Regions from separate parts of the Streptomyces sp. NPDC005931 genome, predicted to be linked through region 1. Evidence: riboswitches for the same ligand, from Rfam matches in the RefSeq annotation. Region 1 holds a riboswitch; each other region holds the start of a gene.
The links. Region 1 has a riboswitch for cyclic di-AMP ahead of ACFYOV_RS12650 (NlpC/P60 family protein). Riboswitches for the same ligand answer to the same signal wherever they lie in the genome.
Positions count from the first base shown of each region.

Region 1 (7,501 bases):
GCCCCTCTCCGTACCGCCACTACCGTGCCGCCACGGGGCCTACAGCTTCTCCACCGGCGCGTACCGCAGCAGCAGCCGCTTCGGCTTGGTGTCGCCGAAGTCGATCGTCGCCTCGGCGTTCGCGCCCGTCCCCTTCACCGCGACCACGGTGCCGAGCCCGAACTGGTCGTGCGTGACGCGGTCCCCGACCGCCAGGGACACCACCGGCTTCTCGGCCGTGCGGCGGGTGGCGAACCCGGACGCGCCCGATGCCGACGAGCGCGAACGGGACGACGACAGCGAGGCGGCCACGCCCGACGCCGGCCCGGAGGCCATGGGCGTGCTCGCGCCGGTCCGCTTCCACTCCACGTGCGTGGCCGGGATCTCCTCCAGGAAGCGCGAGGGCGGGTTGTACGACGGCTGGCCCCATGCGCTGCGCATCGTCGACCGGGTGAGGTAGAGCCGCTCCCGGGCGCGCGTGATGCCGACGTAGGCCAGGCGCCGTTCCTCCTCCAGCTCCTTGGTCTGCCCGAGGGCACGCATGTGCGGGAAGACGCCGTCCTCCATGCCGGTCAGGAACACGACCGGGAACTCCAGGCCCTTGGCGGTGTGCAGGGTCATCAGGGTGATGACGCCGGAGCCGTCCTCGTCCTCGTCGGGGATCTGGTCGGAGTCGGCGACGAGGGCGACCTGCTCGAGGAAGTCGGCCAGCGTCCCCGCCTCTCCCTCGCCGCGCTCCTGCTCGAACTCCAGGGCGACGGCGGCGAGTTCCTGAAGGTTCTCGATCCGGGTCTCGTCCTGCGGGTCGGTGGAGGCCTGCAATTCGGCGAGGTAGCCGGTGCGTTCGAGGACCGCCTCCAGGACCGTCGCCGGACCGGCACCGGACTCGACGATGGTACGGAGGTCCTCCATCAGCGTGTTGAACCGCTTCACGGCGTTCGTGGAGCGTGCGGCCATGCCGTACGCCTCGTCGACGCGCTTGAGCGCCTGCGGGAAGCTGATCCTCTCGCGCTGGGCGAGGGCGTCGATCATGGCCTCCGCGCGGTCACCGATGCCGCGCTTGGGCACGTTGAGGATGCGGCGCAGCGGCACCGAGTCCTCGGGGTTGGCGAGCACCCGCAGGTAGGCCAGGACGTCCCGGACCTCCTTTCGCTCGTAGAAGCGGACGCCGCCGACGACCTTGTAGGGCAGGCCGACGCGGATGAAGACCTCTTCGAAGACGCGGGACTGGGCGTTGGTGCGGTAGAAGACGGCGACGTCGCCCGCCCTGGCCTCGCCGGTGTCGGTGAGGCGGTCTATCTCGTCGGCGACGAACTGGGCCTCGTCGTGCTCGGTGTCGGCGACGTAGCCGGTGATCGTCGCGCCCGCGCCCGCGTTGGTCCACAGGTTCTTGGGACGGCGGGACTCGTTGCGCTCGATGACCGCGTTGGCGGCGCTGAGGATCGTCTGGGTGGAGCGGTAGTTCTGCTCCAGCAGGATCGTGGTGGCGTCCGGGTAGTCCTCCTCGAACTGGAGGATGTTGCGGATCGTCGCGCCGCGGAAGGCGTAGATGGACTGGTCGGCGTCACCGACGACGCACAGCTCGGCCGGGGCGAGGTCGTCCGGGGACGGCGGGACGTCCTCGTCGTGGGCGCCGGTGCCGACCAGCTCGCGGACCAGGGCGTACTGGGCGTGGTTGGTGTCCTGGTACTCGTCGACCATGACGTGCCGGAAACGGCGGCGGTAGTGCTCGGCGACGTCCGGGAAGGCGCGCAGCAGGTTGACCGTCGTCATGATCAGGTCGTCGAAGTCCAGCGCGTTGGCCTCGCGCAGCCGCGACTGGTAGAGCGCGTAGGCCTGGGCGAGGGTCTTCTCGAAGCCGTCGGTGGCCTGGGCGGCGAAGTCCTCCTCGTCGATCAGCTCGTTCTTGAGGTTGCTGATCTTGGCGCTGAAGGACTTGGGCGGGAAGCGCTTGGGGTCGAGGTCCAGGTCGCGGCAGACCAGGGCCATCAGGCGCTTGGAGTCGGCCGCGTCGTAGATCGAGAACGACGACGTGAAGCCGAGCTTCTTGCTCTCCCGGCGCAGGATGCGCACGCAGGCGCTGTGGAACGTCATGACCCACATCGCGTTCGCGCGCGGCCCGACGAGCTGCTCGACGCGCTCCTTCATCTCGCCCGCGGCCTTGTTGGTGAAGGTGATCGCGAGGATCTGCCCCGGGTGCACGCCCCGCTCGGCGAGGAGATACGCGATGCGGTGGGTCAGCACCCGGGTCTTGCCGGAGCCGGCGCCGGCCACGATGAGCAGGGGGGAGCCGGAGTGCACGACGGCGGCGCGCTGGTTGTCGTTCAGCCCCTGGAGGAGCGCGGCGGGATCCACCACGGGGCGCGGGGCTCCGTCGCGGTAGTGGGTGTCCCGGTCCGGCGGCACGTCGAACTTCCCGCCGAACAGATCGTCCGGGATCGGCTCCGGTACGTGATCGTCCTCGGGCGGCGGCGGAGGTTCGTCCACGGGGCCCCGCTGGGCCTGGAGGTCCGCCAGGAAGCTGTCGTCAAAGAGGCTGCTCATCGCTCTCCGAGTCTAGGGCGCCCCACCGACAGCCCGCCGCCACCTCGGGGACATCCCCGGCCTCCGGCGTCCTCCGGCGTCCTCCGGCGGCCTCCGGTCCCGCCCCGTCCCGGGAGCCGGTCCCCGCACCCTCCAGCACGACCTTGTCACCGTGGGTGACCCCCCGGGGCAGGTCACGAAAATGTATCGGGCATATCACCCATCAACCTTCACAGGGGCCACAGGAGTTGGCTACGGTGCGGGCGGGCCGTACGACCCCCACCGGCGAACCCCGCCGGGCCGCGCGGCCTCCGCCGAGTCCTGCCTGCCGCCATGGCAGCCGGAGCCGGGGACCCAACCGAGACCTTGGGGTGAATCGGCCCACTCCGTCGCCGGAGCGGCCGTAGGGCAACACCTTCCGAAGCACCCGCCCGAACCCGACAGCTAACCCGGTAGGCGGAACGTGGAAGGAGTCGCCTCCCTTGGCGTCGCACCGCAAGTCGCGCACCCCCGGCACGCGCGTGGCAGGCATACGGACCCCGGCCCTCGCCACGGCCGCCCTGACCTCCGTGGCCCTGCTGTCCCAGACGGCCAACGCCGCTCCCGCCGACGACGGGAAGCCGAGCCTGGAGGAAGTCGAGAAGAAGGTCGACGACCTGTACCGCCAGGCGGAGTCGGCGACCGAGAAGTACAACGCGGCCAAGGAGAAGACGACCAAGCAGCGCAAGCGCGTCGACGTCCTCCTCGACGACGTGGCCCAGCGCACCCAGAAGCTCAACGAGGCGCGCGAGGAGCTGGGTTCCTTCGCCGCGGCCCAGTACCGGACCGGCACGGCGGTTCCCGAGACCGCGACCTTCCTCCTCGCGGACTCGCCCCAGGAGTACTTCGACCGCAACCAGCTGATGGACCGGCTGACCGGCCGGCAGAAGGAAGCGGTCGACGACTACGTCACCCAGCAGTCCAAGACGATGGAGAAGCGCCGGGAGGCCACCGAGAGCCTCCAGACGCTCACCGAGTCGCAGGACGACCTGAGGACGGCCAAGGCCACCGTCCAGAAGAAGCTCTCCGCCGCGCGCGAGCTGATGTCGCAGCTGACCGCCGAGGAGAAGGCACGCCTCGCGGCGATCGAGAAGGAGAAGCAGGAGGAGGCCGCCCGCAAGGCCGCCGAGCTCGCCCGTCAGCAGGCGGAGGAGCAGCAGGCCCGGGAGGAGGCGGCCCGGGAGGCGGCCCAGCAGGAGGCCGCGCAACAGGAGACCGGGACGTCGGAGGCGTCCGGCACGTCGACCGGATCGGACTCGACGACGACTCCGACGGCACCCTCGACGGACTCCTCGTACGCCACCAAGGCGGAGAAGGCCCTGGCCTTCGCCCGCGCGCAGATCGGCAAGCCGTACGTCTGGGGCGCCACCGGCCCGGGGTCCTACGACTGCTCGGGGCTGACCCAGGCCGCCTGGAAGGCCGCCGGGGTGACGATCCCCCGGACCACCTACGACCAGGTGAACGCCGGAACGACCGTCCCCCTGTCCCAGGCGCTCCCCGGTGACCTGGTCTTCTTCTACGACGACGTCACCCACGTGGGCATCTACATCGGCAACGGCATGATGATCCACGCCCCGAAGCCGGGCACCTACGTCCGCGAGGAGTCGATCTACTACGACGGCGAGTCGTCCATCCACAGCGTCGTCCGCCCGGCCTGACCCGCCCCCTGGGGGCCGCTGCGGTGACCGCCCCGACGATCACCGTCGGGGCGGACGCCCGCGCCCGGACGGCGACCCGGGGGCGCGCCCGGCGCGTGCGGGTCCCGGGTCAGGTCCAGAGAACGGCGATGAAGACGTTCGCCGTGGTCAGCAGGCCGACCAGGCCGAACAGACCCTTGTCCACCCTCTCCTCGTCCCGCTTCACGTAGACCAGGCCGAGGATCACGATCAGGAGGGCCAGCTTCACGCCGATCTTTATGTTGTCCACGGTGTAGTCCTGGGCCTGGTTGAGACCGACCAGGGCCACGCCGGTGATCAGCATCGTCAGGGCGCCGTGCAGCATCGCCGGGCTGAAGCGGGCCGTGCCCTCGCCCATGCCCTTCATCTGGGTGAGGAACCCGCCGAGGAGGGAAGCGATGCCGATGATGTGCAGGCCGACGAAGAGGTGGATGAGTACGTCCATGGGGCCGGAGCCTAGTCAGGGCCGCGTACCCCGTCCGACACCGGGCCGGTGCCACGGGGCGAGGCCGCCGGCACCTGCCCGGCGCTCCCCATAGCGCGCCTCGTCCCTCGCCGGTCCCCGCTTCGGCACATCGGTCGTCGCACCGGATGAAGCGGACGGCACAGCGACGAAATCACGGCCGGATACGGTCACCCCTGGTCCGCTCGTGTCACTTGCGCGCAAGCACTCGTCTCCCCCGGACGGCGAGGGCTAGCGTCCTGCACCAGGTGACCGGCTCCACACCGCCGCCCGGACCAGGGGCGGCTACCGGGCACCGCGCCGAAAGGGTCCGGCGGCGGACCTGCTCCCCCTGTGCACCCCGCCGCCGGACACGCGGTCCCCCGTCCGCTCCCCGGATGCCCGGACACGCCCGCCGTGACGGTGGGACTCAGACGAGCCGCCGTGCCGTCGCCCACCGGGTCAGTTCGTGGCGGTTGGACAGCTGGAGCTTCCTGAGCACCGCCGAGACATGGGACTCGACCGTCTTCACGGAAATGAACAGCTGCTTGGCGATCTCCTTGTAGGCGTAGCCGCGCGCGATCAGCCGCAGCACCTCGCGCTCGCGCTGGGTGAGGCGGTCGAGGTCCTCGTCGACCGGAGGCGCGTCGGTGGAGGCGAACGCGTCGAGCACGAACCCGGCCAGACGGGGGGAGAACACGGCGTCCCCCTCCTGCACGCGGAAGATCGAGTCGATCAGATCGGTTCCGGTGATCGTCTTGGTCACGTATCCGCGGGCACCGCCCCTGATCACACCGATCACGTCCTCCGCCGCGTCCGACACGGAGAGCGCCAGGAAGCGGACGGGCCGCTCGGTGTCGCCCATCAACGGCGCGCAGCGGCGCAGCACTTCAACGCCGCCGCCCCCGGGCAGGTGCACGTCGAGGAGGACCACCTCGGGCCGGGTCGCGGTGATGACCGTGACGGCCTGGTCGACGTCCGCGGCCTCGCCGACCACTTCGACGCCCGTCTGCTCGGTCTGGCCGATCTCCGCCTGGACGCCGGTGCGGAACATGCGGTGGTCGTCCACCAGCACCACCCGCACATGACGCCTGCCGGTGCCGCCGGCCGACTCCGCGGTGTCGGCCGCGTCCGCCGCTCCCGCGGTTCCGTTCGCCTCGGTCGGGTCGCTCATGACGTTTTCTCCGCCCTCTCCATCTCCAGTTCGACCTCCGTGCCGCCGTCGGGCACCGCGCGCAGCCGCGCGGTCCCTCCGTTGCGCTCCATGCGGCCGATGATCGATTCTCTGACACCCATGCGGTCGGCGGGTATCGAGTCGAGGTCGAAACCGGGCCCGCGGTCCCGGACGGACACGAAGACCGTCTTCCCCTCGGCTTCGGCGTAGACCTGTACGGCACCCCCTTCGCCACCGTACTTGGCGGCGTTCACCATCGCCTCGCGCGCGGCCTGCATCTGCGCGCCGATCCTCTCGTCGAGCGGGCAGTCGCCCACCACGACGACCTCTATGGGGACGCCGTGCTTGTCCTCCACCTCCGCGGCGTTGCGCCGCACGGCGTCGGCGAGGGTGGTGGGTTCGTCGGCCTCGTCCTTGCCGGTTCCCTCGGGCTTGTAGAGCCAGGCGCGCAGGTCACGCTCTTGGGCGCGGGCGAGGCGGCGCACCTCACCGGCATGCTCGGCGTTGCGTTGTATCAGGGTGAGCGTGTGCAGCACCGAGTCGTGCACATGGGCGGCGACCTCCGCACGCTCCTGGGCCCGGATGCGCATCAGCCGCTCCTCGGAGAGGTCCTGCGTCATGCGCACCAGGTAGGGGCCGGCGAGCAGCGTGATGCCGACGAGCACCGCGAGGGCCGCCTGGAGCACGGAACCGAGGTGGGTGCCGGAGCCCCTGAGCACGACGATGCCCGAGACGCCCGCCGTCACCAGCAGCACACCGGCCACGGCACGCAGCAGCGTCACCGTGCGACGGCGTCGGCCGACCTCCATCCAGCGGGCCCGCCGCGCGTTGTCCGCCTGCCGCCACACGAGGGCGACGCCGGCGCCGACGAGCACCGTCGGCCAGAGATAGGCCCTGGCGCCGTTGCCGAGGTTCACATTGCCCACGAAGATCATGGCCACGACGACCATGAGGAGCAGGGCGACGATCTGGCCCTTGTCCGGTCTGCGGGTGACGAGTCTGCGCCGGCCGTCCGGCGAGGTCTCGGTCGCCACGAGCGAGGGCGGCTTCTGGGCCTCCACGCCCCCGACGCCGAGCGGGACGAAGAACCAGAACGCGGCGTACAGCAGCGCGCCGAGTCCGTCGGCCATGAAGAGACCGACGAAGACGAGCCTGACCCAGATCACGGGCAGCCCGAGATGCCCGGCGAGCCCCCGCGCCACCCCTCCGAGCCAGCGTCCGTCACTGCTCCGGTAGAGCTTGCGCGGCGGCCGCGGTTCGGCGAGTGGCGCTGCTGCGGCTTCCGACATGCCATTGATGGTCACACGCCCGAACTGCCGGAGCATCAGGGTCTGTCCCGGAGACTCCCCTGATCTCCGCGGACGGGCCCCTCGCCCCTTCCCCGAAACTCCGCTCGGGGGCGATATCAGGGTCCGGCCAGGGTCGTACCGACTGCCGCCACGGCGGCCCGCCCGTCACCATGGACTCATGACCGATCACACGCACGCCGCGACGGGTCAGGGACCCGGCTCCGGCCCGCGCCCGCCCCAGGGCGCCGGGCCGCGGGATGCCGCACCCGCCGCGGGCGCCGCTCGCGCGCACGAGCGCACGGGCTCGCACGGGAAGGGAGGAGCGGACACGGCGGACAGGACCACTTCCCCCGGAAACCCGCCTCCGTCCCACGGCGCC
Region 1 is NZ_JBIAIG010000004.1:332,064-339,564, reverse strand. Features, by position in the region: gene pcrA (DNA helicase PcrA) at 40-2,523, opposite strand; cyclic di-AMP (ydaO/yuaA leader) riboswitch at 2,805-2,977, shown strand; gene ACFYOV_RS12650 (NlpC/P60 family protein) at 2,985-4,199, shown strand; gene ACFYOV_RS12645 (hypothetical protein) at 4,309-4,662, opposite strand; gene ACFYOV_RS12640 (LuxR C-terminal-related transcriptional regulator) at 5,090-5,833, opposite strand; gene ACFYOV_RS12635 (PspC domain-containing protein) at 5,830-7,122, opposite strand; gene ACFYOV_RS12630 (PspC domain-containing protein) at 7,301-7,501, shown strand, end outside.

Region 2 (7,501 bases), on a different contig from region 1:
GCGGGCCGGGGCGCCGGTCTTGATCTGGCCGCAGTTGGTCGCGACGGCCAGGTCGGCGATGGTGACGTCCTCGGTCTCGCCGGAGCGGTGGGACATCATGCACTTGAAGCCGTTGCGCTGGGCCAGCTCGACGGCGTCCAGGGTCTCGGTGAGCGAGCCGATCTGGTTGACCTTGACGAGCAGCGCGTTGGCGGCGCCCTCCTCGATGCCTCGGGCCAGGCGCTCGGGGTTGGTGACGAACAGGTCGTCGCCGACGAGCTGGACCTTGTCACCGAGCTTGGCGGTGATGGTCTTCCAGCCCTCCCAGTCGTCCTCGAACAGCGGGTCCTCGATGGAGACCAGCGGGTACGCGTCGACGAGCTCGGCGTAGTACTCGGTCATCTCGGCGGCGGAGCGCTCCTTGCCCTCGAAGACGTAGGAGCCGTCCTTGTAGAACTCGGAGGCGGCGACGTCGAGGGCGAGGGCGATCTGCTCGCCGGGAGTGTAGCCGGCCTCCTTGATGGCCTCGAGGATGAGGTCGAGGGCCTCGCGGTTGGAGCCGAGGTTCGGGGCGAAGCCGCCCTCGTCGCCGAGGCCGGTGGCCAGGCCCTTGCTCTTCAGGACCTTCTTCAGGGTGTGGTAGACCTCGGCGCCCCAGCGCAGGGCCTCGGAGAAGGACTCCGCGCCGATGGGGGCGATCATGAACTCCTGGATGTCCACGTTGGAGTCGGCGTGCGAGCCGCCGTTCAGGATGTTCATCATCGGCACCGGCAGCAGGTGCGCGTTGGGGCCGCCCAGGTAGCGGAACAGCGGCAGGTCGCTGGCCTCGGAGGCGGCGTGGGCGACGGCGAGGGAGACGCCGAGGATGGCGTTGGCGCCGAGCGAGCCCTTGTTGTCGGTGGCGTCCAGGTCGAACATCGCCTGGTCGATCAGGCGCTGCTCGGTGGCGTCGTAGCCGACCAGCTCCGGGCCGATCTGCTCGATGACGGCGAGGACCGCCTTCTCGACGCCCTTGCCGAGGTAGCGGTTGGAGTCGCCGTCGCGGAGTTCGATGGCCTCGAAGGCGCCGGTGGAGGCGCCGGACGGGACGGCGGCACGACCCGTGCTGCCGTCGTCGAGGCCGACCTCGACCTCGACCGTGGGGTTGCCTCGGGAGTCCAGGATTTCCCGGGCTACGACGACGTCGATGGACGGCACGAGCATCTCCTTCTTGGATGTGACGCGGGTGAGCGGGACCGCGGTGGATCCTGCGAGTCCGAGCCTAACCGGCTCCGGGCGATCGGCCAGCGGCCGACCGTCCCGTGGACAGAACCGAGAGTAAATTGTTTCCGAACGGAACAAAGACCGTTTCCGGAAACCCATCCGAATCCGATGGGGCCCGTGACGCGAAAAGCCCCGCCCCGGCGCGTACGGGGGAACACGCGCCGGGGCGGGGAGCCCGTGGGGACGGGGCCGGGACTCGCGGTCCGGGAGGGGGACTCGCGGGCCCGGGGGCGGGACCTGCGGCCGCTTCCTTACTTCAGGTGCAGCTGCTGGCCCGGGTAGATCAGGTCGGCGTCCTCGACGATGTCGTCGTTGAGCTCGAACAGCTTGGCCCAGCCGCCCTTGACGCCCTGCTCCTTGGCGATGGTGCTGAGCGTGTCGCCCTTGACCACCTTGTACTCGCCGTCGCCCTTCTTGACCTTCTTGCCGGTCGGGGTGGTGACGGTCTTCTTGGCGGCCGGACGCTCGGTGGAGCGGGAGGCCTTCTGCTCGGTCTGGCGGGTCTCGGTGGAGCCGGTGCTCTGGCTCTGCGCGGAGCCGCCGCTCTGCGTCTGGGTGGAGGCGCCGCCGCTGTACGGGGTGCTGGACAGGTTCTTGCCGCAGACCGGCCAGGCGCCCTTGCCCTGACCCGCGAGGACCTTCTCGGCGATCGCGATCTGCTGGGCCTTGCCGGCCTGGTCGGCGGTGGCGGCGTACGCCGTGCCGCCGTACGCGGCCCAGGTGGAGGCGGAGAACTGGAGACCGCCGTAGTAGCCGTTGCCGGTGTTGATGGACCAGTTGCCGCCGGACTCGCACTGGGCGACGGCGTCCCACTCGGCGGCGGTGGCGGCGGAGGCGGTGCCGGCCGCCATCAGCGGGGCGGCGACGGCGGCGCCGGTGACGCCGACGACGGCGATGGCGCGAGTGGCCTTGGACGGACGACGGTGCTTGCCCTTGCCGGAAAACAGCATGGATGGATCCCCTCACCGACGCCTACGAGGTGAGCTGTCGGGTTCGGGCCGGTTGAGTTGCCCGGCCGCGCCCCTCACGAGACGCGGCTTCACCCCGAGCCGATTCCGGCATCAACTGCCCGGAACCGGCACTTACCTTGGGTCCCCCGCTCCTGCCTGCGGCGCTTGCGCGACGACTGTTCCCGTGCTGCCACTGGCAGGATTCGGCGTGGCGGCAGCCGGGGCTCGCGGTGGCGAGCGGTCACGACCGTAGGCACGGGATCGGCGAGATTTCAAAGACGATCAGGGCTTCTGAGACCTATCTCTCACCACGTTTAATTCGGGCATTCGGGGCGAATCGTGACGCCAACTGCCGTCATTCCCGCGCCTTTTCGCGCGTCACTTTTCGACCGGTTCGACCCCGACCTCGAGCTCCTGACCGGGAAGGATGAGGTCCGGGTCGGCACCGACGGCCTGCTGGTTCTCCGCGTAGAGCGCACGCCATCCGCCGCCGAGCTCAAGGGAGTCGGCGATACCCGAGAGACTGTCACCGGGGCGCACGGTGTAGGAGCCGTCGGCGGCGTCGCGGGAGGTGTCGGTGCCGCGCGAGGCGTGCCGTCCGGAGGACGCGGCCGCACGGTCCTGCTCCTCGTCCTCCTCGGCACTCGCGCCGCGGTGACGGCCGGTGCCGTTCGTTCCGGTGTCGGTGAGCGCGGAAGAATCGTCACTCCGGCCGGACTTGTCCGACTCGTCACTTTCGGGGACGTCTGTGGCGGCAGGAGAGGCATCGGACCCCGCGTCCTCACCTTCGGACTTGTCCGACTTGGTCGAATCGTCCGTAGTGGCGCCCTCGTTCTCCTCGTCCGACGACACGTCGGAGGAAGAGGGGGAGGACGACGGCGACGAGGACGGGGAGGCGGACGGCCCCTGCGATCCCGAGGAGCCGGGCACATACCGGTCGGAGGGGTCGGTGGAGTCGGCGGAGTCACGGGCGTCGGGTGACGCGGACGCGCCCGAGTCCTCGGCCACGCCCGTGTCGATGTCGGCCGACGCCGAGTCCTTGTCCAGGCCCGCGAGCAGACCGCAGGTCCGCCAGGCGCCGACTCCCTGGTCGGCGAGGATTCTCTCGGCGACGGCTATCTGCTGCCCGCGGCTGGCCTGGTCGGCGCTCGGCGCGTAGTCGAGGCCGCCGTAGTTCTCCCAGGCGTCCTGGGTCATCTGCAGTCCGCCGTAGTAGCCGTTGCCGCTGTTCTGGCTCCAGGAGCCGCCGGACTCGCACTCCGCGACCCGGTCCCATGTCGCGCCGTCGGCGGCGCTCGCGCTGCCTGCCCCGAGGAGCGGGATCGCGATGGCGGAGCCGGTGACTCCGGCCGCGAGGAGGAGAGCCGGAGCCTGGCGGGGGCGACGGTGCCGACCGTTCCCGGAGAGCATGCGGAGACCTTTCGCACGACAGCAGTTGTCGGCGCGGCGTGTGGAGCTGGGGCGCCGCGCTGATGGGTGAACGTATCGGCAGACGATCAGTTGTCACAAGTTCATGCCGCGCGTATCACGTGAAGATCACATAGTTGAAAGTGTGTCATGTTTGCGCTGGTCCCGCAGGAGACCCCAACGGGGCCCGACCCGCACGAGAAACCGCTGGTCAGTGCCGTGGGGGCGTGAACTCCACCGGCAGGGTGCGCAGTCCGCGCATGATGAGCCCCCCGCGCCACCGCAGTTCGGCCGGATCCACCGCGAGACGCAGGTCCGGCAGCCGGGCCAGCAGCGTGGCGAGCGCCGTCCGGCCCTCCAGCCGGGCCAGCGGCGCGCCCAGGCAGTAGTGGATGCCGTGCCCGTACCCCAGGTGCTGGTTGTCGCGGCGCCCGAGGTCGAGCACGTCGGGATCGGCGAACCGCTCCGGATCGCGGTCCGCGGCGGCGAGCACCACGAGGACGGGGTCACCGGCCGCGATCCGCTGCCCGCCGATGGTGACCGGCTCGGTGGCGAACCGCCATGTCGCGAGCTCCACCGGGCCGTCGTAGCGCAGCAGTTCCTCCACCCCGGTCTCCAGTAGCCCGCGCTCACCGGCGGCCAGCGAGTCCTGGAGGCGACGCCGCTGGTAGGGGTGGGTGAGGAGGGCGTAGGTGCCGTTGCCGATGAGGTTGACCGTGGTCTCGAAACCGGCGAACAGCAGGATGAACGCCATGGCGGCGGCCTCGTTCTCGGTGAGGTGTTCGCCGTGGTCGGAGGCCCGGATCAGACCGGAGATCAGGTCCTCGCCGGGCTCGGGGCGTGCGGGCAGTGCCTCGCGCTTGCGGTGGATGAGGTCGGCGAGGTAGCCGCGCATCTTCTTCACCGACCGCGCCACTCCACCCCGCGGCCCGCCCTGATGACGGATCATCATGCCCGCCCAGTCCCGGAAGTCGTCCTGGTCCTCCCTCGGGACGCCGAGCAGGTCGCAGATGGCGTAGATGGGCAGTGGGAAGGCGAAGTCGTGGATGAGGTCGGCCGTGCCGCCGTCCGCGAAGCGGTCGATGAGCGTGTCGGTGAGCTCCTGCACCCGGGGCGCGAACTCGGCGACCCGGCGCGGCGTGAACGCCGTGCTGACCAACCGGCGCAGCCGGGTGTGGTCCGGCGGGTCGATGTTGAGCAGATGGGTCATCAGCTCAGCCTTGCGCTCACCGGGGATACCGGTCCTGCCCTTGGCGTGCGCGGGCTCGTCGTGGTGCGCCGGGTTCTTGGAGAGGCGGTGGTCGGCGAGGGCCTGCCGGGCGTCGGTGTAACGGGTGACCAGCCATGCCTCCACGCCGCTGGGCAGCCGGGTCCGGTGCACCGGAGCGTGCTCGCGCAGCCAGGCGTAGGCGGGATAGGGATCGGCGGCGAACTCCCAGGTGAAGAGCTCGGGGCCGGTGTTCTGACGGAGGGGCTGGTCGGTCACCCTTCGACCGTATCCGGCGGCGCCCGTGCGGTGCGCGCCTACTCCCCCACCCCCTCGGCGGCCCGCACCGCGTCCCGGTACGCCCGGGCCGCCGCACGCAGTGCCGCCTCCGGGTCGACGCCGTCCGCCTCGGCCCGTACCGCCAGGGCGAGCAGCTCGTAGCCGACGCCCTCCACGCGGGGCAGGGGGACCTCCAGCCCGGCCGTGCGGACGCGCGAGGCGAGCTTGGCGGCGAGCGCCAGGCCGGGCTGGCCGAGCGGGATGCCCTCGGTGACCGAGGTGCGCCGCTTCTCGACGGCCTTGGTGCGCAGCCAGTGCTCCTTGACCTCCTCGGGCGTGCTCGCCGTCGCGTCGCCGAAGACGTGCGGGTGGCGGTGGATGAGCTTGGCGACGATGCCACCGGCCACGTCGTCGATGGAGAACGGCTCCTCCGGGTCCTCCTCGGCGATCCGCGCGTGGAAGACGACCTGGAGGAGGACGTCGCCCAGCTCCTCGCGCAATTCGTCCCGGTCGCCCTCCTCGATCGCCTCGACCAGCTCGTACGCCTCCTCGATGCCGTACTTGGCCAGGCCCTTGTGGGTCTGCCGGGACGACCACGGGCACTCGGCGCGGATGCGGTCCATGACCTGCACGAGGTCGAGCAGACGGGCGCCGGGCAGGTCGTAGGAGGCGGGCAGCAGCTCCAGCTCCGGCATGGCGACCCGGCCGGAGCCGGCCAGGCGGGCCAGCCCGTCGGTCAGCGCCGGTTCGCCCTCGCCGGTGGCCACCACCACGACGGTGTGCCCGCCGGCGCAGGCGTCGACCAGTTCCTCCGCGGCCGGGGACGCCTCCTCGACGGCTATCCCCGCCTCGCGCAGGTACGGAAGCTGCGGATGGGCGCCGTCCGCGCACAGCACCCGATCGGCCGCGTGCAGGGCCTGCCAGGCGGGCCAGGACAGCAGGCCGGGCGCGACGCGGTGGCTGGTGGTGAGCAGGACGATGCGGCCGGGGACGGCTGCGGCTGCGGCTGCGGCTGCGGGGCTGGTTTCGTTCACGCTCCGAAACTAACCCACGCCACAGACGGTCCCGGAGGTTGTCCACAGGGTGGGGGTGAGGGGCGGTACGTACGGACCGGGTCGCCGCCGGTGCGGGCGACCGCGGCCGGTGCGGCCGGGCCGACGACGGTGGTGTGTCGGGCCGGGCGCGGGAGCTGGGTCCGGCCAGGCGCGACGGTGGTGTCGGGCTGCCGGGTCGACCGCCGAGGTGGGTGGGCCGACCGGCGCCGGTGCGTGAGCCGACCACGGCGGTGGTGAGCCGACCGCGGCCGGCGTGTCAGGCGGTCTGCCGGGGGCCCACCGAGGAGACGTCCCGCACCCACGGGGTCTTCGCGTCGACGCGGCTGCTCTTCTCGACGTCCCAGGTGCCGTAGCGCGGGTTGAGGTCGACGTCGAGGTCCTCGCTCGCCTTGGACAGGGCCTTCCAGAACTCGGGCCGGCTCGTCTCGGTACCGAGCCGCTCGGCGAGCTTCTGGGCCTCCAGCTGGAGGCGGAGGTTCTCGTCCAGGCGCTGCGGCGGGACACCGTACTGCTGGAGCCAGGCCGTCTCCAGCGCCTCGACGCCGCCGGCCTGCTGCTCCAGGCCGGACCGCATCTGCTGGATCTCCCTGCGGGTGACGGTCACACCGGCGTCCCGCGCGGCACGCTGGAGCACCCGGTCCAGGACCATGCCGTGCAGGGTGTCGCGGGTGAGACTGCCGGTGCGGGAGATCGCCTGCTCGTACTGGGCCTCGTCCGGTACGGCCGCCCGCTGAGCCTCACGGACCTCGTTGACCCGGTTCTCCAGCTGGGAGACGGTGATCCGCTGGCCGCCGACGACGGCCGCCGCACCGGGACGCGCATCGCTTCCGCAGGCGGTGAGCACGGGGGCCGCGGCGGCGATCGCGGCGGTGAGGAGGAGCGCGGAGCGACGGCGGCGGTGCAAGGAAACCTCCCGAGGAGAGCTTGTGCGGCGGTGCACAAAGTCTTGCGGTGATCGATGGTAGGCATCGGCCAAGCTCTGGCCAACCCATTCGACCAACGATTCACCACGACTTCCGGCACCACCGCGCCCGCACGACGCCCGCACCGCGTCCCGGTGCCCCGACACGGGGCGGCCTCCCGGCCGGGGGCCTCGTGCGGGGCCGTGCGGGCGAGCGGAGCCCGCCGCTCTCCGGTGGACGGGAGCCGCGGGGCTGTCACGCGCCGCCGGGCGTGACGCCAGGGTCACTGCCGCCCGCCGGGCAAGGCACGCGCCTACCGCGCTCACCGCCGCCGGGCGTACGCGAGGCAAGGGGAGCGTCGGTCTGCTGCCGGTGAGGACACGGGCTGTCGCTCTCCGACCGACAGGTGCGCGCGGACCGTCACTCCACCGCGGACGGCAGCGCGGGGCCGTCGCCGGG
Region 2 is NZ_JBIAIG010000012.1:129,409-136,909, reverse strand. Features, by position in the region: gene eno (phosphopyruvate hydratase) at 1-1,176, opposite strand, end outside; gene ACFYOV_RS25585 (transglycosylase family protein) at 1,494-2,192, opposite strand; cyclic di-AMP (ydaO/yuaA leader) riboswitch at 2,197-2,366, opposite strand; gene ACFYOV_RS25580 (transglycosylase family protein) at 2,571-3,602, opposite strand; gene ACFYOV_RS25575 (cytochrome P450) at 3,811-5,085, opposite strand; gene ACFYOV_RS25570 (nucleoside triphosphate pyrophosphohydrolase) at 5,124-6,119, opposite strand; gene ACFYOV_RS25565 (SurA N-terminal domain-containing protein) at 6,397-7,044, opposite strand.
Region 2: linked by a shared signal. The riboswitch ahead of ACFYOV_RS25585 (transglycosylase family protein) and the one ahead of ACFYOV_RS12650 (NlpC/P60 family protein) in region 1 are both predicted to bind cyclic di-AMP.

Region 3 (7,501 bases), on a different contig from region 1:
CTGGCCCGTGAACTGAACCTGGAACGTGAGGTGTTGACCGCTCCGCCGCGCTGAGCCCGCCGGGCCGGGAGCGGGCCGCGTCCACCACCGTCGACGTGGCCCGTGCCCCCCGTCCACGGGGCCCTCACGCCACGGAGGAGATCCGCTCCCTGATGTCGTGCGGGGACAGCGCGCCCTTCGCGGTGACGTGGTCACCGGAGGACTCCCCGCGCAGTCGGCGTCCGATCCACGGCACCAGGTACTGCCGTGCCCAGTGGACGTCGTCGCGCCGGATCTCGAGGGTGCCGCGGGGCGGCAGCGGCGGCCAGGGCTGTTCCGGGGCGGCCGGGACGCCGAGGCCGAGGACCTGGCCCGCGCGCAGCGCCACACGCGTGTGCCCCTCGGGCGAGAGGTGCAGCCGGTCGGCGTCCCAGGCCCTGCGGTCCTGGATGCTCTTCAGGGACCACAGGTCGAGCACGGGGCAGCCGTACCGGTCGGCGACGGCCCGGACGTGGCCGTTGTACGTGGCGATCTTGCCGCGCAGATGCTTGAGCACGGGGACGTCACGGGTGTCGAAGCCGGTCGCCACCACGACGGTGCCGGCCGCGGCGGTCAGCGCGGCGACCGCCCGCTCGAAACGCTCGGCCACCTCGTCCGGGTCGCCGCCGGGCCGGAGGATGTCGTTGCCGCCCGCGCAGAACGAGACCAGGTCGGGGGCGAGTGCGACGGCCCGCGGAAGCTGGTCGGCCACGATCTGGTCGAGCAGTTTGCCGCGCACCGCCAGGTTCGTGTACCGGAAGTCGCCTTCGGGCCGGCGGTCGGCGAGAAGCACGGCGAACCGGTCGGCCCAGCCGACGAACGCCCCGTCGGGCCCGGGATCGCCCACTCCCTCGGTGAAGCTGTCCCCCACCGCCACGTACGACCCGATCACTGCTTTGCTGTCACTCTTCGAATCGTCTGCCACGGCCGACCATGATTCCCTCTCGAATGTGACCTACGCGAACGTAGGAAGGGATTGACGGGCGGTGAGATAAGCCACTTGCCGAGCCTGCCGTGCCCTGGAGGGCACGCCGAAGGCCGGACCCTCACCATCGGGGTCCGGCCTTCGGCGGCGTGTCGGGCGGGTTCTCCCGGGGTCAGCCGAGGGCGACGCCCTTCGAGCGGAGGTAGGAGACCGGGTCCACGTCCGAGCCGTAGCTCGGCGAGGTGCGGATCTCGAAGTGCAGGTGCGGACCGGTCGAGTTGCCCGTCGAGCCGGAGAGGCCGACCTGCTGGCCGCCGGTCACGGTCTGGCCGGCGGAGACGGACAGCGAGGACAGGTGGGCGTACTGGGCGTAGTAGCCGTCGTTCAGCTTGATGACGACCTGGTTGCCGTACGCGCCGGCCCAGCCCGCGGAGACGACGGTGCCCGAGCCCACGGCCTTCAGGGAGGTGCCGGTCGGGACGCTGAAGTCGACGCCGGTGTGGTAGCCGCTCGACCACATGCTGCCGGCCACCTTGTAGCCGGTGCCGACGCCGCCACCGGGCACCGGGGAGCTGTAACCGGAGGTGGTGGCGGCCTGGTTGGCCGCCGCCTTCGGAGCGGCGGCCTTCGGAGCGGCGGCCTTCGGGGCGGCGGCCTTCGGAGCGGCGGCCTTCGGAGCGGACTGCTGCGCGGTCTGCGCGGAGGGCTTCGTGGAGGTCTTCGGCGCGGTGGAGGCCGGCTTGTCCGAGGAGGAGGACTTCTTCGGGGCGCTCTGCGCGGTGGCCTTGCCGTCGATCGTGAGCTTCAGACCGGGGTGGATGAGCGACGGGTTGTCACCGACCGCCTCGCGGTTGTCCGCGTAGAGCTTCTTCCAGCCGCCCTCGACGTCCTGGGTGTCGGCGATCCTGGCGAGGTAGTCGCCGGCCTGCACGGTGTACGTGCGGGCTTCACGGTTCTTCTCGGTGGAGTTCTTTCCGCCCTTCTCGGGGGCGACGGAAAGGGACCGGACGGCCTTTTCCGGGGCCGCCTGCGCCGGGGCGGCCTGGGCGCCGGTGGCGCCGAGAAGCGGCAGGGCGAGCGCGGCGCCGCCGGTTCCGGCGACGGCGATGGAGCGGGTGAAACGCTGTGTCTTGGTACGGCGGTGCTTACCCTTGGCGGGCATGACGAATTCCTCTCCGGCGCCTGCGAGGTGAGCTGTCGGGTGCGGGCTGGAGATGCCCGGCCGCGCCGAAACGCGGCTTAACCCCAAGCCGTTCCGGAGACCGGAACAGGCAGTCGTACCTGTGGGTCCCCCGCTCCTGCCGTACACGGGTCAGTGGTGTGCGGGCTCCGAGCGGCGGCAGGATTGGGCGTCCGCTCGGATCGGTGGCGAACGTAAGCGACCACGACGCAAACGGACAAGCGAGAGGTTCCAGGCGAAGGCGTTTTTCCGTGATCGACAGTCGCGAATGCCGTCACCGAGCGTCGATCCGCATTTCCGATCAGCCGCGAACGTCCTTGAAATTCACTGCAATTACGTGAGCATGATGACAACACACCGTCACGAATATGACGATGCTCACGCACCCCTACCCCATCTCCCTTTCTATCGGGGCACGTTATGGCGAAGCCCCCTAAACGGACAGAACGCCTCATTCGCCAGATCACAGACGTCCGCAGCCGCACCACGGCCGCACCCGGATCCCCGCGCAGGCCGATGCGCAGACCCTGCTGCGACAGCACGGCGCCTCCGTGGGTTTCGCCCGTTTCGCGGCATTCACACACGGCCGTCGGATCGAGGCCGCGCAACCCGAGCACGGGGCACGGTGCGCCGTGGCGCGGGTCCTGGAGGCGGACGAGGGCGCATGCAGTCCGTCGAGCCACTCCCCCAGGCACGCCCGGACGCCGTCGCGGGTCGGGGCGAGGACGTACCGATTGCGAATTCCGCCCACTTTCGCCCCGGCCGGCACTGCACGTAGTCCGGGGGCACGCGGTAGAGGTCGCGTCGGGGCCGGGCCGGCCGTCTTCGGCCCGACCCGGTGCCGAACCGCATCCCGAGGCCGTGCGCATCGTCCGGGAGCGGCTTCGGACCGGGGACCGGGGGAAGTGGCGGCGGACGCGGTCTCGGCCGGGTGCCCGGTCGTCTCGAAGTCCTCGACGGCGCGGCGGGCGGCCGGGGGCGGACGGTCGCCGGTGCGCACCCCGAACCAGCCGTCGTCGATTACCAACGGCTCGACGCCCGTCGTGGCGCCCCGCTCGGTGAGCACGCGCTGCCGCGGCTGGGCCGCCGCCACACCCGACCTCCACGAAATCGAACAGGACGAGCAGACCTCGACATCATGAAAGGGTGCGCGGGCGCCAGGACCTGCCCGTGGAGGACTCATTGCCTCCGGCAGCCATGTCGTATCGTCGAGGGACGTCCGCCGACCGAGCCGCGCCGGCGGCGCCGAGTGGGAGGAGCCCTACGTGACGCAGCAAATCCCGTCGACCGAACCCGAGCTGGCCGGAGTGCGCAACTTCCGCGACGTGGGCGGACTGCCGACCGTGGACGGTCGGCGGGTGCGGCACGGGGTGCTGTTCCGCAGCGGGCACCTCGCCCACGCGACCCCCGAGGACGCCGCGTTCCTGTCCTCCCTGGGACTGCACACGGTCTTCGACTTCCGCAACGCCGCCGACCAGAGGCTCGAGGGCCCGGACGTGGAGCTGCCGGGCGTGCGCAACGTGAACCTGCCGCTGAGCGACCCGGCCGATGGTGCCGAGTTCTGGAAGATGGTCCGCGACGGCAACCTGGACCAGCTCCGCTCGATCCTCGCGGACGGCAAGGCCGCCGACCGGATGATCAACTCCTACCGCATCACCATCAGGCAGCGCACCGCCGAGCACTCCCGCGTGCTGCACTCGCTCGCCGACGACGGCGTTCCGGTGCTGATGCACTGCGCGGCCGGCAAGGACCGCGCGGGGCTGTCGGTGGCCGTCACGCTGCTCGCCCTCGGCGTGGAGCGCGACGCGATCTTCGACGACTACCTCAAGTCCAACGCCCGGCACCGACGCTACAAGGTGCACCGCAGCAGCACGTCCGCCTCGGCCTACTCCCCCGAGGTGATGGAACTGCTCAGCCCCCTGTTCGACGCCCGGGCCGAGTACCTGTCGGCCGCCCTCGAGACCATCGAGGAGACCTGGGGCGGCGTGGACCCCTATCTGGAGACGGCGCTCGGCGTGACCCCCGAGACCCGGGAGCGGCTGCGCGAGCGCCTGCTCGACTGACCGGAGAGCCGGCTACTTGGCGCCCACCTCGAACAGCAGGTAGACGAAGGCCGCGAAGACGTGTCCCACCGCGATGTAGATGATCAGCCGCACCCACAGCGCGCGGGGGAACTTCTCCTCCAGGTCTTTGCCGGTCATGACATGTCTCCGTGGGTCGGGCCCAGGCACAGCGTGGCCGTGGGACTCTGCAGCAGGGTGTGGACGAACAGGAGGTCGACCCCGTCGGGGTCCTGGGCGGCGATCCGGTGCGGGGTCAGCGAGTCGAAGTGCGCGCTGTCGCCGGGGCCGAGCCGGTGCAGAGTGTCCCCGAGGCGCAGCCGCAGCCGTCCCTTGAGGACGTACAGCCACTCCTCGCCGGGGTGGACCCGGACGATGTCGCCCTGGGAGCCGTGCGGTACGTGCACCCGAAGGGCCTGCATCCCGCGTCCTGGAGCTCCGGCCTGCCAGTAGGTCCAGCCGCCGGCCGCGGTCGGCTCCATGTCGGCGCCGCGCACCACGGCGTCCCGGCCGGCGGCCGCCTCACCGAGGAGTTCGGAGACCGTCGTACCGTAGGTACGGGCGAGGGAGAGCAGCATCGGCAGCGAGGGCTGGCGCTGCCCGGTCTCCAGGCGGGAGAGGTGGGCGGGCGACATGCCCGCGTCGCGGGCCGCGGCCTCCAGCGTCAGGGAGGCCCTGCGCCGCAGGGCCCGCAGCTGCGGCGCGACCGTAGGGAGCGCGTCGGCCCGCTCGGCCGACGGCTCGGTCTCGGAGGAGCTCATGCCTCCATTGAGCCGAAGTCTTGCCTGTCGGGCAAATTTCTTGCCTCAGAGGCAAACCGCCTGGCTCCCGGCCGCGGACCCCGGTCCCGAGCCGCGGGTCAGGGCCGGTGGGCGATCGCCTGCTTGACCAGTGTCTTCCCGAAGTCCCACATCAGGCCGCCGTTGTGCGCGTCGTCCATCACCGCGGTGAAGGCGTCCAGGAACCGCTCCACCTCGCGTTCGCCGATGATCAGCGGCGGGATCAGTTTGATCACCTCCATGTGGTCGCCGGACACCTGGGTCAGGATCCGGTGCCGCTGGAGCAGCGGGACGACCACCATCTGGGCGAACAGTCCCTTGCGCGCGGCCTGGAGCATCGCCCAGTGGCCGCGCAGCTTCAGCGAGCGGGGCCGGCCGAACTCGATCCCGATCATCAGGCCCCGCCCCCGCACGTCGGCGAGCAGCTCGTACTTCCCGGTCAGCGCGGTCAGCCTGGACCTGAGCAGTTCCCCGGTGGCCCGGACGTTCGCGACGATCTGCTCGCTCTCCATCACCGACAGCACCGCCAGGCCCGCCGCCATGGCCTGCGCGTTCGCCCCGAAGCTCGCCGAGTGCACCAGCACCCGGTCCATGGACGAGTAGACCTTCTTGAAGATCCAGTCCTTGCCGAGCGTGGCCCCCACCGGCACGTATCCGCCGGAGAGCGCCTTGGCCACGCACACCAGGTCCGGCTCGACGCCCTCCTCGTGCTGGTAGGCGTAGAAGTCGCCGGTCCGCCCCAGGCCGGTCTGCACCTCGTCGGCGATCAAGAGTGCCCCGTGCCGGTGCAGCAGCTCCTGCGCGGCCCGCAGATAGCCGGGCGGAGCCTCGTGCACGCCCTTGCCCTGGATCGGCTCGACGATCAGCGCGGCGACGTCGCCCTTGCCCACCTCCCGTTCCAGCGCGTCGAGGTCGCCGAGCGGGACGGCGGTGTCGGGCAGCAGCGGGGCGAAGCCGTCCCGGAACCCGGACTCGCCGTTGACGGACAGGGAGCCGGTGGTCAGCCCGTGGAAGGCGTGCGCGCAGTACAGCACGCGCGGCCTGCCGGTGACGTACCGGGCGAACTTCAGCGCGCACTCGACGGCCTCGGTGCCGCTGTTGCCGAAGAACACCCGCTCCAGGTGCGGGCTGTGCGCGAGCAGCTTCTCGGCCAGCAGCCCGGGCAGCGGCTGGCAGTCGAAGCGGGTCAGGTCGGCCGGCGAGGCGTCCAGGACGTCGTGCAGGGCCTTGCGGACCACCGGGTGGTGGCGGCCCAGGCCCATCACCCCGAACCCGGCGAGCATGTCCAGGTGGTCGTTGCCGTCCGCGTCCCAGAAGTAGGCGCCCTCGGCACGCTCGTAGACCCTGTCGAAGCCGATGGTGTGCAGCATGCGCGGCAGCTGGGGGTTGAGGTACCGGGCGTGCAGCTCGTAGCGCTCGGCCCCGCGCTCGGCGAGCAGCGCGCCGAGGTCGAAGTCCCCGGTCCGCGAGGACTCCGAGGCGGACTCCGCGGTGGTCATGCCTGTCGCTCCTGTCGCTGCGATGACGGCGCGGACGGCTCCTGCCGTCCCCCTGCGGGTCCGGACAGCTCCTGCCGGACCGGTGACCGTTCGGCCCGCTCCTGCCGGACCCGCGGCGGTGCGGACCGCTCCTCCATGACGGCCAGGCTCGCGCTGATCCGTCCGGCCACCTCGACGGGCGTCAGCCCGATGTCGGCCAGCACCTCCGCGCGCTTGGCGTGCGCGAGGAACTGCTCCGGGACCCCGAACCGCCGCACCGGCACGTCGACCTCCGCGTCACCCAGCGCCAGCGCCACCGCCGAACCCACCCCGGCCGCCCGGCTGTTGTCCTCGACGACGGCCACCAGCCGGTGCCGGGCGGCCAGAGGCGGCAGCGCCGGGTCGACGGGCTTGACCCAACGGGGGTCGACCACGGTGCAGCCGATGCCGCGCGCCTGCAGCAGTTCGGCCGCCTGGAGGCAGACGGGCGCCATCGCACCGACGGCCACCAGCAGCACCTCGGGTTCGTCGGCGCGGTGCAGCAGGTCCATGCCGCCCACCCGGTCCAGCGCCGGGATCACGGGGCCCACGGACTCCTTGGGGAACCGCACCAGGGTCGGGGCGTCGTCGACGGCGACCGCCTCGCGCAACTGGGCGCGCAGTTGGTCGGCGTCGCGGGGCGCGGCGATGCGCAGGCCGGGGACGACCTGCAGGACCGACATGTCCCACATGCCGTTGTGCGAGGGTCCGTCGACGCCGGTGACGCCGGCCCGGTCCAGCACGAAGGTGACCCCGCAGCGGTGCAGCGCCACGTCCATCAGCAATTGGTCGAACGCCCGGTTGAGGAAGGTGGCGTACACGGCGACGACCGGATGCAGGCCTCCGGTCGCCAGCCCGGCCGCGGACACGGCCGCGTGCTGCTCGGCGATGCCGACGTCCCACACCCGGTCCGGGAACCGCTCGGCGAACCGGCCGAGACCGACGGGGTGCAGCATGGCGGCGGTGATCGCCACCACGTCCTCGCGTTCCTCGCCGATGCGCACGATCTCGTCGCCGAACAC
Region 3 is NZ_JBIAIG010000029.1:1,133-8,633, reverse strand. Features, by position in the region: gene ACFYOV_RS33040 (TetR/AcrR family transcriptional regulator) at 1-54, shown strand, start outside; gene ACFYOV_RS33035 (SGNH/GDSL hydrolase family protein) at 125-910, opposite strand; gene ACFYOV_RS33030 (peptidoglycan DD-metalloendopeptidase family protein) at 1,116-2,105, opposite strand; cyclic di-AMP (ydaO/yuaA leader) riboswitch at 2,110-2,271, opposite strand; partial or broken gene ACFYOV_RS33025 (GH36 C-terminal domain-containing protein) at 2,612-2,992, opposite strand; gene ACFYOV_RS33020 (tyrosine-protein phosphatase) at 3,389-4,186, shown strand; gene ACFYOV_RS33015 (DUF6126 family protein) at 4,199-4,324, opposite strand; gene ACFYOV_RS33010 (helix-turn-helix domain-containing protein) at 4,321-4,944, opposite strand; gene ACFYOV_RS33005 (aspartate aminotransferase family protein) at 5,043-6,461, opposite strand; gene dxs (1-deoxy-D-xylulose-5-phosphate synthase) at 6,458-7,501, opposite strand, start outside.
Region 3: linked by a shared signal. The riboswitch ahead of ACFYOV_RS33030 (peptidoglycan DD-metalloendopeptidase family protein) and the one ahead of ACFYOV_RS12650 (NlpC/P60 family protein) in region 1 are both predicted to bind cyclic di-AMP.